Regions from separate parts of the Streptomyces sp. JN8 genome, predicted to be linked through region 2. Evidence: riboswitches for the same ligand, from Rfam matches in the RefSeq annotation. Region 2 holds a riboswitch; each other region holds the start of a gene.
The links. Region 2 has a riboswitch for cyclic di-AMP ahead of ACY0MR_RS02120 (LysM peptidoglycan-binding domain-containing protein). Riboswitches for the same ligand answer to the same signal wherever they lie in the genome.

Region 1 (3,620 bases), 6.5 Mb from region 2:
GACGCCGAGGCGCGCCGCCGGGCCGACGCGGGTCTCGTCCGCACCCTGCGGCCGCGGGCCGCCGACTCGGACCTGCTCGACCTGGCGGGCAACGACTACCTGGGCCTCACCCGCCGTCCGGAGGTGACCGGGGCGGCGGCCGAGGCGGCCCGCCGGTGGGGGGCAGGGGCCACCGGCTCCCGGCTGGTCACCGGCACCACCCGGCTGCACACCCGGCTCGAACGGGAACTCGCCGCGTTCTGCGGATTCGAGGCGGCCCTCGTCTTCTCCTCGGGCTACACCGCCAACCTCGCCGCGCTCACCGCGCTCGGCGGCCGGGACTCCCTGCTCGTCTCCGACGCGGCCAACCACGCCTCGATCGTCGACGGGTGCCGGCTGGCCCGCGCCGAGACGTCCGTCGTGCCGCACGCCGACCCCGAGGCCGTACGCAAGACGCTCGGCGCGCACCCCGGCCGGCGGGCCCTGGTCGTCAGCGACTCCGTCTTCTCCGTCGACGGCGACAAGGCCCCGCTCGCGGAACTCGCCGAGGCCTGCCGCGCACACGGCGCCGGGCTCCTGGTGGACGACGCCCACGGCTTCGGCGTCCTCGGCGAAGGCGGCCGGGGCGCACTCCACGAGGCCGGCCTCGCGGGCGACGAGGACGTCGTCGCGACCCTGACCCTTTCCAAGTCCCTCGGCAGCCAGGGCGGCGCCGTCCTCGGCCCGGCCCGGGTGATCGAGCACCTGGTGAACGCGGCCCGCACCTTCATCTTCGACACGGGCCTCGCCCCGGCCGCCGTCGCCGGCGCGCTCGCGAGCCTGGGGCTGATCCGGGCCGAGCCCGGTCTCGCCGAGCGGGCCCGCACCGTGGCGGCCACCCTGCACCGGCTGCTCACCGAGGCCGGCCTCACGGCGGCCCGGCCCGACGCGGCCGTGGTGTCGGTGCGCGCGCCCTCCCCGGAGGCCGCGCTCGGCTGGGCCGCGGACTGCCGGGAGCAGGGCCTCTCGGTCGGCTGCTTCCGGCCCCCGTCGGTGCCCGACGGCATCTCGCGGCTGAGGCTCACGGCGCGGGCCGATCTGACGGACGCGCAGATCGACGCGGCGGTGGCGACGGTCCTGCGCACCGCGCCCTCCGCCGGGTAGCGGCCAAGAGCGTTCCCGGGCAGCAGAGTTCACCGCTTCGGGCGACAGATGGGGACATATCTTGGTGGAACGCCGCACGGCGCGGCGCGATCGGTGGCACTCTGACGCGAAGCGCAATCCGGGGCGTTGGCCCCGGTGGGAAAGGGACAGCGTCGCCATGGCAGATCACCAGGAAGCATCCGTCACACTGCCGAGCGATCCCGCCTCGGTCCCCACGGCCCGGCGGTACGTCGCCGGGGTCCTCGCGGACTGGGGCCTGGACGATGCCGCGGACATCGCGGACGCCATCCGGCTGATCGTCTCCGAGCTGGCGACCAACGCCGTGCTGCACACCCTGGGCCAGTCGCCGACCTTCACGGTCGACGTCCGCCTGGAGCGCGAGGAGCAGTTGTACATCGGTGTCACGGACAGCCATCCGCGCCGTCCGCGCCGTCTCCCGGCGGCGGTCCAGCAGGACAACGGCCGGGGCATGGTCATCATCCGCGTCCTGGCCGCGGAGGCCGGCGGCCGTCTGTCGGTCACGCCGACGGACGACGGGGGCAAGACGGTCTGGATCACTCTTCCCTGGACCGCGGTCCCGCTGGCCAGCTGTTAGTCCGCCGGAGCGCGGTCCCGCCCGCCGGCCGTGAGGAGGACCCGGCCCGGACGGCCGGGGTTCCCGGGGTCGAGTTCCGTCGGTCAGGGGTACGGCGGCGCCACCGCACCCCCCCCACAGACGAACCGCTACCGCCGCCTGATCAGCGGACGCGGCCGTAGTAGACCTTCGACGACCAGATCTTGTCGAGCTTCACCCAGGAACCCGTCTTGGGCGAGTGCCAGATTTTGCCGCTGCCGGCGTAGATGCCGACGTGGTACACCCTTCCGCCGGAGTGGAAGAAGACCAGGTCCCCCTTCTGCCTGGTGGAGGCGGAGATGTGCCGGGTCTTGTTGTACTGCTGCTGCGCGGTGCGGGGCAGCGACTTGCCCGCCTTCTTGTACGCGTAGAGCGTCAGACCGGAGCAGTCGAACCGGGAGGGCCCGCTGCTTCCGTACCGGTACGGAGCTCCCTTCTTGGACGCGGCGACGCTCAGTGCCTTGTTCGCGTGCGTGGTGGCTGCCTGGGCCTCGACCGCCGCACCGGGTGCGAACAGCGTGCCGCCGACGGCGGCGAGGGTGAGAGCCGAGACGGCTCCGGCCCGGGACAGCAGGGACGGGACGTGCATCTGCGCAGTCATGCGCAACCCTTCGTCAGCCGCCTGCGAAGGATGACCTGTCGGGTTCGGGCTGGCGAAGATGCCCGGCCGCTGACGCGGCTTCACCCCAAGGGACGATCCCGCTGCCGGAACAGCGCGTACGCCCCGTAAAAATCGGGTCCTCCACTCCTGCCGATCCACTTCTGTCGACCAGACGTCCGGGACAGCGGCAGGACTCGGCGTCCGCCCGGACCGCCCCGCCGCGGTGGCGGGGGCTTGTCGTCGACAGGGATCTTGACCCACAACAGGGCCGAAATCCGAGCTGAAACGGCGATATGTGAGGCTCCTCACGACTGATCCATTCGGGTGGACAGAGAGCCTTTGTGATCTTCGGAGGCGGGGCCGACGAGCCTCGCACCAGCGGTGGAACGTCCCATTCCGCCAAATGCGTACACCTGCTGTGCAAGTCACCCGGCACATATGTCGACTCGTCGACTACGCCGAACGAGGGAGCGAATCTGCGGTGCGCGTCGGCCGTCCGGACCTGGACACGACACGCGGTCCTGTCAACTCGCGGGGGTCTGCCGGACGGTGACGCGACCGGTCCTGCGCTCGCCGTCCAACACCCGCAGGGCGCGCGCCAATGTGTCCGCGTGCACCTCGCTCTCGCCCCGCAGGTGCATCAGCGTCACGGCCCGCAACAGCGCCTCCGCCCGCCCCACCAGGGCCTGAGCCGCGCGCAGGGCGCCGTAGGTGTGCGTGCCCCGGGACGGATTGATCTTCCCGAGCAGGTCGACGACCTCGAGGTAGGCGTCGACGAGTTCCCCCTCGGCGCGGGTCAGCGCGGGCAGCGGCGGCAACTCGGGGACCACGGCCGGGTCACCGCGCCGCGCCGCCGGCGACCGCGCGCCGACTCGTGATCACGTGGTCCACCAGGCCGTACGCGAGCGCCGCCGGGGCGTCCAGCACCGTGAGCCGGTCGAGGTCGGCCTCGACGCGGTCCCGCTCCCGGCCCGTGTGCTCGACCAGCATCCCCGTCATCAGCGTGCGGAGGCGGAGCAGTTCGCGGGCGTGGATGTCGAGGTCGCTCGGCTGGCCCTGGAGCGGCTCGTCCATCGCGGGCTGGCGGAGCGTCACCCGGGCGCCCGGCAGCATCATGCGCTTGCCCGGGGTTCCGGCGGCGAGCAGCACGGCGGCGGTGGAGACGGCCTGGCACAGGCAGGTGGTCTCGACGTCGCAGTGGAGCGAGCGCAGCGTGTCGTAGATCGCGGTCATGGAGCTGACCGAGCCGCCGGGGGAGTTGATGTAGAGCGAGACGTCCTGGTC
Region 2 (3,620 bases):
GGGCGGTGGCGGCCGCTCTCAACCGGGCGGGCCTCGGCACCCTGCTGTTCGACCTCCTCACCGAGGGGGAGGCGGGGGACCGGGCGCACGTCTTCGACACCCCGCTGCTCGCCGGGAGGCTGGCCCGGGCCACGGAGTGGCTCGCGGGGCGGCCGGAGAGCGCGGGCCTTCCGCTGGGCTGCTTCGGGGCCAGTACGGGAGCGGCGGCCGCGCTCTGGGCGGCGGGCGACCCCGACTCCCCGGTGGCCGCCGTCGTGTCACGCGGTGGTCGGCCGGACCTCGCGGCCGACCACCTGGCGCGGGTGAAGGCCCCGACGCTCCTTGTCGTCGGAGGGCGGGACGCGCTGGTCCTCGACCTCAACCGGCGGGCGGAGTCGCTGCTCCGCTGCGAGAGCCGGCTGGAGGTCGTGGAGGGCGCCACGCACCTCTTCGAGGAGCCCGGCGCCCTGGAGGAGGTGGCGGAGCTCGCCACCTCCTGGTTCACCGGGCACTTCCGTGCTCAGTAGGCGCCGTTGACGTTGTCGATGGAGCCGTAGCGGTCGGCCGCGTAGTTGCAGGCGGCGGTGATGTTGGCGACCGGGTCGAACAGGTCCGTCGAGGTGCCGGGCACGTGGTAGGCGAGGAAGGTCGGCTCGATCACCTGGAGCAGGCCCTTGGAGGGGGTGCCGGCCACGGCGTTGGAGTCCCAGAGGTTGATGGCCTGGGGGTTGCCGGAGGACTCGCGCATGATGTTGCGGTGGATCCCCTCGTAGGAGCCGGGGATGCCGCGCTGGGCCATGATGTCCAGCGACTCGCGGATCCAGCCGTCGAGGTTGTCCGCGTACTGGGTGGCGGCGACGGGCGCCGCCTGGACCGGGGCGGACGCCGCGGCGGGGGCGGCGGCCGAGGCGCCGGTGCCGGCGGCGGCCGGGGCGGCGCTGCGGCGCTCGGAGCGGCTCGCCCGTTCGGCCGAAGCGGTCTTCTTCGCCTCTGCCGGGGCGGCCTTGGCCGAACTCCGATGAAGCGTCAGTTCAAGGCCCGGGTGAATGAGTGACGGATTGTCACCCACGGCGCTCTTGTTCGCCTGGTAAAGGCCCTTCCAGCCGCCCTGAATTCCCTTCTTCTGCGCGATGAGGGAAAGCGAGTCACCGCTGACGACCGTGTAGGTGCGCGCTGCGGCCTTGGCGGCGGGCACCTTCGGTGCGGCCTTGGCGGCGACCGGGGCGGTGATGGCCTTCGGCGCGATCTGCGGGGCTCCGGAGACGGGCGCGGCGCCGGCCACGGCCGGGGCGATCAGCGGGAGGGCGAGGGCGGCGCCACCCGTGCCGACCAGCGCGAGTCCACGGGAGACGGGGCGGCGGGGACGGCGGTGCTTACCGTGAGCAGGCATGACGGGATTCCTCTCCGGCGCCTTCGGGGTGAGCTGTCGGGTTCGGACTGGAGATGTCCGGCCGCGCGCACGCGGCTTCACCCCGAGCCGTTCCGGAATCCGGGCCGGCGTATTCGTGGGTCCCCCGCTCCTGCCGTCGGGTGAAAGGGAGGTATTTCGAGCAGTGGCAGGATTCGGCGATCCGCTCGAATGGAGGTGACCGTAGGCCACCTGTGCGACGGAGAACAAGAGGATCTGAGTCCGGAAGTCGGTGAAAGGATCACCGAATTACCGGAATTCATGATCGCCCCTGACGTCGGCGGATCGAACTTCCTTGCCCGGTAAGGCCTGCGGGAATGTCGATCACCGGCGCGTTCCCGGCGGAGTGAGTCGCGTCACCAGGTGCCCTATGTCCGAATGTTCTGGTTAATTCCATTGGTGGCGCAACGGGTTGGAAAGGCAGGGTCGGCCGCGGGGGCACTCAAGGGCATACGTCGTGAAACCGACATTCTTCATGAAAGGTGAAGACCCCGACCGAGGAGCCGCCCGGATGTCGCCCTCCGCCCCCCTGCTGCACCCCGAAGGCCTCGCCCCCGAAGGCCTCGACCCGGACGCCCTCGACCGCGAGGCCGCCGCCCTCTTCGACAGCGCCACCTGGCAGCGCGTCGTCGCCGACTGGACCGACCGGACGCCGCCCGCGCCCGCCGAGGAGGAGTGGCGCACCCTCCTCTCCGTTCCGGTGGAGCGGCTCGTCGCCGACGCGCTCGACGCCCTGCCGCCGCCCCCTCCCGCCGAGCGCCGGCTGCCCGGCCGGCTCGCCGCCGTCCTGCCCGACCGGCTGCACGTCTGGCGTCGCGTCGGCCGGCCCGAGCTGCGCCCCTCGGTCCACCTCGGCTACGCGCGCCTGGTGCTGACCGAGTGGGGCTGGCAGAACGCCCCGTACAAGCTGCGCGACGCCCGCGGGGCCCGCTGCGTCTGCGGTGCGCTCCTCGCCGCGCACCGTCTCGGCCACGGCAGCGCGACGACGATGAACGAGGCCGCCGCCTGGATCATGACGGAGCTCCGTGCCCGGGGGTGGCACGACCTGATCGGGCCGTGGAACCGGGCCCCGGGCCGCACGGCGGCCGACGCCGTGGACCTGCTCGACGCCACGATCCGCCGTGCCGCGGAGGCGGGCCGCTGAGGGGCCGTCCGCGGGGAGGGCCGCGCACGGCGGAGGGGTGCCGCCCCTCCGCCGTGCGGCGTGCTCAGCCGGTGACGCTCGGGGCCCCGGTCTCGATGTGGCCGGTGTACCGGCGCGACCAGGTTCCGTCGATGTCGGCCAGTATCGTGAAGTCGTACCAGCCGTCGTTGTAGGCGACGGCGTTGAAGTGGTCCTCGCGCGAGGAGCCCGCGGGGACGGTGTAGGTCCAGGGGCCGTCGGTGCGGTAGGCGTTCGAACGGATCGTGAACGTCACCGGCCCGGCCGAGGCGTTGGTCATCCGGAACCACAGGGCCGTCCGCCCGGTGCCCGCCTCGGTCGCGAACCGGGCGGCCACCTCGACCGCCTTGCCCGCCTTGGAGGCGTCCCCGACGAACCGGCGCAGGAAGCGGTTGGGGCCCATCATCGAGATGTCGTACTTGCCGGAACCCGACCCCAGGCCGATGTTGAAGTAGTCGGTCGCCGTTCCGCCCGCGTCGACGGTGTACTGCCAGGCGGCCGTGTCGCGGTGCTGGTGGGGATGGATGGAGAAGTGCGCCGCCCGCTTGGCCTCGGCGCCCTGGTTCGTCATCGAGAACCAGGCCAGGATCTTGCCGGCGGCCCCGAACTCGAAGCGGTCGAGGTTGCCGTTCACCTGGTACGGCAGTGCGCGGGCGGGCCGGACGCCCGGCTCCTGGGCCGGCTGGGCGTTGTTCTGCGGGGCCGGGTTCGGCAGCGGGGCGCAGGTCGCCTGGCCGATCACCTTCGCCGTGGAGGGGAGTCCGGCCGGCACGCCGTACACGGGGCGGGCGAAATCGAAGACGCCGGTGAGGTCACCCGTCACCTTCCGCCGCCAGGCGCTGATGTTCGGGCAGGCGGCCGGAGTGCCGAGGGCCGCCGTCCAGCTCTCCATGAAGCGAAGGACCGACGTGTGGTCGAAGACCTCGGAGCTCACCCAGCCGCCCCGGGTCCACGGGGACATGACAATCATGGGGACGCGGAAGCCCAGGCCGATCGGCACGCCGTCCAGGTACTCGCCCGGGGTGCCCGGCGGGGCGACGGGCGGGGGCACGTGGTCGAAGAAGCCGTCGT
Region 3 (3,620 bases), 1.9 Mb from region 2:
GCCCCGTAGGGCGGGGAGGGCCGAAGGGCGGTCCGATCCGGGCCGAAGGTCGGCGCGAGCACGGAGCATCCCGTGAGAGACTGGTCTAGACAACCCGCTTGAGACTTGAAGGGCAACACCATGGCTGAGCGCCGCGTCAACGTCGGCTGGGCCGAGGGCCTGCACGCCCGCCCCGCGTCCATCTTCGTCCGTGCCGCCACGGCTTCCGGCGTTCCGGTGACGATCGCCAAGTCGGACGGCACCCCCGTCAACGCCGCCTCCATGCTCGCGGTGCTCGGCCTGGGCGCGCAGGGCGGCGAGGAGATCGTCCTCGCCTCGGAGGCCGACGGCGCCGAGGCCGCTCTGGACCGTCTGGCGAAGCTGGTCGCCGAGGGCCTGGACGAGCTTCCCGAGACCGTCTGATCCGGGTCGACACCCACTGCACGGCGAAAAGGCCGTGACCGCCGGAATTCCGGCGGTCACGGCCTTTTCTCATTTCCGTCGCGGCCTTTTCGGGCAGCGCGGAGCGACGGCCTCGAATTGCTATTCCATGTATACGATGCGCGCGTTAATTCCGGGAACCCGCCGTGTTGACTGCATGTTGCGAAACCCTCACACGGCCGCCGGCCGGGTTCTTGAGACGGTGCAGCGGCTGCGTGCGCTCGGCGTGCAGCGCGGTCAGCGTCCTGGCCCGCTCGGCGTCGCCGCGCGCCACGGCGTCCACGATCGCCCCGTGCTCGGCCCAGGCGTCCACCGGCCGCTCGGGCTGCTCGACCGCGTACATCCAGGCGATCTTGTGCCGCAGCTGGGTCAGCAGGGCCGTCAGGGCCGGGCTGCCGGAGGCCTGGGCCAGCGTCTCGTGGAACCAGCCCCCGAGTGAGCGCAGATCCTCGCCCTGCCCCCGCCTGGCCCGCTCCTGCCCCAGCCTGACCAGGCCGCGCAGCACCTTGAGATGCGCCTCCGTGCGCCGCTGGGCGGCGCGGGCGGCCCCCAGCGGTTCGAGCAGCGCCCGCATGTCGAGCAGATCGGCGGCCTCCTGCTCGGTGGGCTCCGCGACCTGCGCCCCGGCGTGCCGGCGGGTGACCACGAAGCCCTCGGACTCCAGGGTCCGCAGGGCCTCGCGGACCGGGACCCGGGAGACCCCGTACCGGCGGGCGAGCTGGTCCTCGGTCAGCCGGGCGCCCGGCTCGAAGACGCCCGTGACGATGTCGTCCCGGATCGCCGTGCATACCGAGTGCGCGGGAATGCGCATGTCCGACCTCCGCCTTGGTCCGCGCGAGTCAATTACACCGGCGCCTGTTCTGCGCCCGATCTGCGACTCTATTGCAGCGCGCCGGAATTTCCGATGCCCCGGCGGAATATCGATGTGCCGCGCGCGACGAAAAGCCCCGGCTCTGTACGAGCCGGGGCTTTTGCGATGCGGGCGGGGGCGGCGCGACGAGCCGCCCGGGGGCGTCGGGTCAGACGTTGACGCCGCGGGCGCGCAGGTATGCGACCGGGTTGACGTCGGAGCCGTACTCGGCGGTCGTCCGCGCCTCGAAGTGGAGGTGGGGTCCGGTCGAGTTGCCGGTGGAGCCCGAGATGCCGATCCGCTCACCGGGCTCGACGGTCTGGCCGACATAGACCCCGATGGAGGACAGGTGACCGTACTGGGTGTACGTGCCGTCGTTCATCCGGATGACGATGTTGTTGCCGTACGCGCCGCCCCAGCCGGCCTCGACGACGGTGCCGGAGCCGACCGAGACCACGGTGCTGCCGTAGGCGGCGTGGAAGTCGACGCCGGAGTGGCTGCCGGAGGACCAGAGCGAGCCGCCGGTCTTGTAGCCGGTGGACACGTACGAGCCGTCGACCGGGAGCTGGAAGGAGGCCAGGCGGCGGCGCTCGGCCTCGCGGGCGGCGCGCTGCTCGGCCTCGCGGATCTCCTTGGCGCGGGCCTCGGCCTTGCGCTTCGCCTCGGCCTCGGCCTTGGCCTTGGCGGCGATCTCGAAGGCCTCCCGCTCCTGGGCGGCGGCCTGGGCGTCGATCCGCTCGGCGAGGTCGTCCTCGGTGATCACCTTGGTGAGGCCGGTGTCCTCGAGGGAGCGGTCGTCCGTGTCGGCGGCGAGCGCCGGGGAGGCCAGGGTGCCGATGACGCCGGCGGTGGCGAGGGTCGCCGCGCCGGCGATGCCCGCGCCGCGGCGCGCCATCCGGCTCGGAGCACGATGCTTCCCGGTGGCACGGGTGAACGCCATGTAGGGGCTGGTCCTTTCCTTCCCTCTCGCCTACCGGGTTAGCTGACGGGTTCGGAGCAGGAAGGTCTCCTACGAGCCCCTCCGTACGAGACGAAGGCGCCCGATTCACCCCAGGGACTGCGTGTGGGTCCCCGGCTCCCCAGGCTCGCGCCTGACGGGGACTCGGCGATGTCTGACCGATGCCGCGGGTGCGGCACGTGCAACTGACGGACAGACGGCCTGACGCTATGCGGATCGTCTTTCAATCACCAACCGGACAGGCATTTTGTAAGACATGCCACAAGGCAAAAGCCAACCCTTGCCCCAATACGGACAAAGGGGAGGACCCCGACGGGCCAGGCCGTCGGGGTCCTCCCCGCCCTGCGGACCGCGTGAATCAGCCGGTCACGACGGTCACTTCACCGATCCCGAGCGCGCGCACCGGCTCCGCGATCTCCGACGCGTCGCCGACGAGCACGGTGACGAGACGGTCCACGGGGAACGCGCTGACCACGGCCGCGGTCGCCTCGACCGTGCCCGTCTCGGCCAGCCGGGCGTACAACTGCGCCTGGTAGTCGTCCGGGAGGTGCTGCTCGACCTGGTCGGAGAGCGTCGCGGCGACGGAGGCGGCCGTCTCGTACTTGAGCGGCGCGACCCCCACCAGGTTCTGCACGGCCGTCTCCCGCTCGGCGTCGGTCAGGCCCTCCTCGGCCAGCGTCCGCAGCACCTTCCACAGGTCGTCAAGAGCCGGACCGGTGTTGGGCGTGTCGACGGAGCCGCTGATGGCGAGCATCGAGGCGCCGTTCCCCCGGCCGTCCGAGCGGAGCACCTGCCCGAAGGCGCGCACCCCGTACGTGTAGCCCTTCTCCTCGCGCAGGACCCGGTCGAGCCGCGAGGTGAGGGTGCCGCCGAGGCAGTAGGCCCCCAGGACCTGGGCCGGCCAGACGCTGTCGTGCCGGTCGGGCCCGATCCGGCCGATCAGCAGCTGGGTCTGGACGGCGCCGGGGCGGTCCACGATGACGACCCGTCCGGTGTCGTCGGCGGTGATCGGCGGCATCGGGAGCGGCTCGGCCGGCTCGCCGGTCCACGCGCCGAGCGTCTCGGCCAGGACCTTGTCCAGGTCGACACCGGTCAGGTCGCCGACGACCACGGCGGTGGCCGTGCCGGGCCGCACGTACGCCTCGTAGAAGGCGCGGACCGCGGCGGCGTCGATCGCCGCGACGGTCTCCTCGGTGCCCTGGCGCGGCCGGGAGATCCGGGCCTCCGCCGGGAACAGCTCCTTGGAGAGCTGCTTGGCGGCGCGGCGGGACGGGTTGGCCGTCTCGTGCGGGATCTCGTCGAGGCGGTTGCGCACCAGGCGCTCGACCTCGGTCTCCAGGAACGCCGGCGCGATCAGGGCCTCGGAGACGAGACCGAGCGCCTTGGACAGCC
Region 4 (3,620 bases), 1.2 Mb from region 2:
ACCAGAGGTCGAGGACGGGGCAGCCGTAGCGGTCGGCGATGGCGCGGACGTGCCCGTTGTACGTGGCGATCTTGCCGCGCAGGTGCTTGAGGAGCGTGACGCCGCGGGTGTCGAAGCCGGTGGTCACCATGACGGTGCCGACGGCGGAGGTGAGTCCGGCGACGGCGCGCTCGAAGCGCTCGGCGACCTCGTCGGGGTCGGTGCCGGGGCGGATGATGTCGTTGCCTCCGGCGCAGAAGGTCACCAGGTCGGGGGCGAGTTCCTTCGCCCGGGGGACCTGTTCCGCCACGATCTGGTCGAGGAGGCGCCCGCGTACCGCCAGGTTGGCGTAGCGGAAGGCGTCGTGCTCCGGCAGCTGGTCGGCGAGCAGCACCGCGAAGCGGTCCGCCCAGCCGACGTACGTCCCGTGGGGCCCGGGGTCGCCGACGCCCTCGGTGAAGCTGTCACCGATCGCCGCGTACGACCCGAATGCGTGCTGGTCTCTTGATCTCGACTCGTCTGCCACGGGAGCACATCCTTCCCTTTCGGATGTGACCTACGCGACCGTAAGGAGGGGTTGACGCCGGGTGACATATGCCACCGATAAAGAATTCGCCAAGCCGGAATAGAAGGAGTGGAGCGGCCGGAGGCCCGGCACGTGCGTGCCGGGCCTCCGCGGGACGACGGTGCGTCAGATGTTCACGCCGTGCTGGCGCAGGGTGGAGATCGGGTCGATGTCCGAGCCGTACTCCGGCCCGGTGCGCATCTCGAAGTGCAGGTGCGGGCCGGTGACGTTGCCGGTCGCGCCGGAGAGGCCGATCTGGTCTCCGCCGTTCACGGCCTGGCCGGCGGAGACGGTGATGGAGGAGAGGTGCGCGTACTGCGAGAAGGTGCCGTCGGCGTGCTGGATGACGACCTGGTTGCCGTACGCGCCACCGTCGCCGGCGGAGTAGACGGTGCCGGGGCCGACGGCCATGACCGTGGTGCCGGTGGAGGCCATGAAGTCGACACCGGTGTGGTAGCCGGAGGACCACATGGAGCCGGAGGCGCGGTACGGGGTGGACATGCCGCCGCTGACCGGGGCGACCCAGCCGGAGGAGGAGGTCGAGGACTTCGGCGCGGTGGAGGTCTCCGCGGCCGGGGCGCTGGCGGCCGGGGCGGCGGAGCGCTCGCCGCCGCGGGAGGCGCGCGGGGTGTCGCCGTTCTTCGCGGAGCTCTCGGCGGCCTTGGGTGCGGCGCTCTTCGGGGCGGCGGCCTTGGCGGTGCTCTTGCCGCCGAGGGTGAGCTTCATGCCGGGCAGGATGAGCGAGGGGTTCTCGCCGACGACCTGGCGGTTGTCCTTGTACAGCTGCTGCCAGCCGCCCGCGAGGTCGTGGTCGGCGGCGATCTTCGACAGGTAGTCGCCCCGGACGACGGAGTACGTCTTCGGCGCGGCCTTGCCGGTCTTGGCGGCGGGAGCCTTCGTCTGCGCGGCGGCGGTGACGGCCTGGCCGGGAGCGGCGGCGGGGGCGGCCTGCTCGGCGGCGTGGGCGCCGGTGGCACCGAGGAGCGGGAGGGCGACGACGGCGCCTCCGGTACCTGCGGCGGCGATTCCGCGGGTGAGGCGGTTGGACGTGATGCGGCGGTGCTTACCCTTCGCGGGCATGGCGAATTCCTCTCCGGCGCCTGCGAGGTGAGCTGTCGGGTTCGGACTGGAGATGCCCGGCCGCGCTCTCGCGCGACTTCACCCCGAGCCGTCCTGCGTCGCGGGACCGGCGTACTTCCTGGGTCCCCCGCTCCTGCCACGCATGGGATGGGTGGAATTCCGGACGGTGGCAGGATTCGGCGGTCCGACCGGATTGACGGTGACGCTAGACGAGCGGGGTCGGCGCGAACAAGCCGATGATTTCTCCCGGCTTTCCGGGCCCCGCAATCGACCGGGAATTCCGGTCACCCTCCGTGGATGACGGACCCTCGATTTCCTTTTCGAGCACGGCGATTGCTCCGGGCGGTCGGCCACGATCCGTCACTTCTATGACCCTGCTCACGCGCCGGAACCCATCTCGCCTGCAAACAGGGCGCGTTATACGCAAGGCCTCAATTCGGACAGTTCACCCATTCCCGTCCAGGGGGGTGCGTCATACCGGCCCCACCTGGATGATTGCCCCTGGAACCGATCTCGCTTCGGACATCCGAACGTCGACCCATCAGGAGCATCCGTGACGCAGCAGCTGCCGCAGGTCCCGCCCGTCGAGGCGAACGAGCCCGAGCTGGCCGAGGTCCGCAACTTCCGGGACGTGGGCGGCCTGCCGACGACGGACGGGCGTGCCGTGCACCCCGGCCGCCTCTTCCGCAGCGGCCACCTCGCCCACGCCACCGAGGAGGACGTCGCCTTCCTCGACTCGCTCGGGCTGCACACGGTCTTCGACTTCCGGAACCTCGCCGACCGGAAGGTCGAGGGTCCCGACGTCGAGCTGCCGGGCGTGCGGAACGTGAACATCCCCCTCAACGACCCGGCCGAGGGCAAGGAGTTCTGGAAGCTGGTCCGCGAGGGCGACATCGCCCAGCTGCACGCCATCCTCGGCGACGGCAAGGCCGCGGCCCGTATGTCCGACTCGTACCGGAAGATGGTGGTCGAGCGGACCGCGGAGCACAGCCGGATCCTGCACGCGCTGGCCGAGGACAGCCTGCCCGCCCTGATGCACTGCGCGGCCGGCAAGGACCGTGCCGGGCTCTCCATCGCGATCACCCTGCTGGCGGTCGGGGTCGAGCGGGAGGCGATCGAGGCCGACTACGTGAAGTCGAACGACCCGCACCGCCGCTACAAGGTGCGCCGCAGCTCCACCGCCCCGGACGCGATGTCGCCCGAGGTGATGGAGCTGCTGAGCCCGCTGTTCGACGCGCGGGTCGAGTACCTGCGCGGCGCCTTCGAGACGATCGAGGAGACCTGGGGCTCGGTGGACGCCTACCTCGCCGAGGGCCTGAAGCTGTCCCCCGAGACCCGCGAGCTGCTGCGCCTGCGGCTCCTCACGGAGGCGTGACCGGGACCTACTGGTTCTGTCCGCCCATCACGAACAGCAGGTAGAGGAAGCCGGCGAAGAGGTGCCCGGCGATCAGATAGGCGAAGAGGCGCAGGACGAGCCCCTTGGGGAACCGGCCCTCGCCGCGCTCTTCGCCGGTGGCGGGTCGTGACTTCTCGGACATCTCGGTCCTTTTCTCTCGGAGGAGGTACGGGATCAGCGCCGGTGCGGGGTTCCGTCGCCGAGACACAGCTCGGCGACGGGACTCTGCAGGAGGGTGTGGACGAAGAGCAGCTCGGCCCCGCCGGGGGTGGCCGCCCCGATCCGGTGCGGGGTCAGCGAGTCGAAGTGCGCGCTGTCCCCGGGATCGAGGACGTGGACGGCCTCGCCGAGCGCGAGCCGCACCCGGCCGTCCAGGACGTGGATCCACTCCTCACCCGGGTGGACGCGCACGATGTCGCCCCGAGTGGCGTACGGCACGTGCACCCGCAGGCACTGCAGGGCGCGCCCGGCGCCGCCCGCCTGCCGGTAGATCCAGCCGTCGGCCTCGACGGGCTCGGAGCGTCCGGCGCGGACGACGGGGTCGCGCCCGGGGGGCGTCTCGCCGAGGAGCTCGGAGACCGTCGTACCGTAGATGCGGGC

Region 1: it holds a riboswitch for cyclic di-AMP, as region 2 does, so the genes downstream of both, ACY0MR_RS30855 (C40 family peptidase) here and ACY0MR_RS02120 (LysM peptidoglycan-binding domain-containing protein) in region 2, are expected to answer to the same signal.
Region 3: it holds a riboswitch for cyclic di-AMP, as region 2 does, so the genes downstream of both, ACY0MR_RS09940 (M23 family metallopeptidase) here and ACY0MR_RS02120 (LysM peptidoglycan-binding domain-containing protein) in region 2, are expected to answer to the same signal.
Region 4: it holds a riboswitch for cyclic di-AMP, as region 2 does, so the genes downstream of both, ACY0MR_RS06970 (M23 family metallopeptidase) here and ACY0MR_RS02120 (LysM peptidoglycan-binding domain-containing protein) in region 2, are expected to answer to the same signal.

The regions. Positions count from the first base shown of each region.
Region 1 covers NZ_CM147852.1:6,972,001-6,975,620, forward strand. The annotation lists gene ACY0MR_RS30845 (8-amino-7-oxononanoate synthase) at 1-1,122, shown strand, start outside; gene ACY0MR_RS30850 (ATP-binding protein) at 1,280-1,717, shown strand; gene ACY0MR_RS30855 (C40 family peptidase) at 1,860-2,336, opposite strand; cyclic di-AMP (ydaO/yuaA leader) riboswitch at 2,340-2,470, opposite strand; gene ACY0MR_RS30860 (hypothetical protein) at 2,861-3,166, opposite strand; gene ACY0MR_RS30865 (ATP-dependent Clp protease proteolytic subunit) at 3,174-3,620, opposite strand, start outside.
Region 2 covers NZ_CM147852.1:438,157-441,776, reverse strand. The annotation lists gene ACY0MR_RS02125 (alpha/beta family hydrolase) at 1-506, shown strand, start outside; gene ACY0MR_RS02120 (LysM peptidoglycan-binding domain-containing protein) at 500-1,369, opposite strand; cyclic di-AMP (ydaO/yuaA leader) riboswitch at 1,375-1,558, opposite strand; gene ACY0MR_RS02115 (DUF6197 family protein) at 1,899-2,531, shown strand; gene ACY0MR_RS02110 (phosphocholine-specific phospholipase C) at 2,596-3,620, opposite strand, start outside.
Region 3 covers NZ_CM147852.1:2,326,634-2,330,253, forward strand. The annotation lists gene ACY0MR_RS09930 (HPr family phosphocarrier protein) at 121-402, shown strand; gene ACY0MR_RS09935 (GntR family transcriptional regulator) at 548-1,231, opposite strand; gene ACY0MR_RS09940 (M23 family metallopeptidase) at 1,440-2,210, opposite strand; cyclic di-AMP (ydaO/yuaA leader) riboswitch at 2,223-2,388, opposite strand; gene ACY0MR_RS09945 (M16 family metallopeptidase) at 2,587-3,620, opposite strand, start outside.
Region 4 covers NZ_CM147852.1:1,603,101-1,606,720, forward strand. The annotation lists gene ACY0MR_RS06965 (SGNH/GDSL hydrolase family protein) at 1-505, opposite strand, end outside; gene ACY0MR_RS06970 (M23 family metallopeptidase) at 671-1,624, opposite strand; cyclic di-AMP (ydaO/yuaA leader) riboswitch at 1,629-1,788, opposite strand; gene ACY0MR_RS06975 (tyrosine-protein phosphatase) at 2,178-2,999, shown strand; gene ACY0MR_RS06980 (DUF6126 family protein) at 3,007-3,162, opposite strand; gene ACY0MR_RS06985 (helix-turn-helix domain-containing protein) at 3,195-3,620, opposite strand, start outside.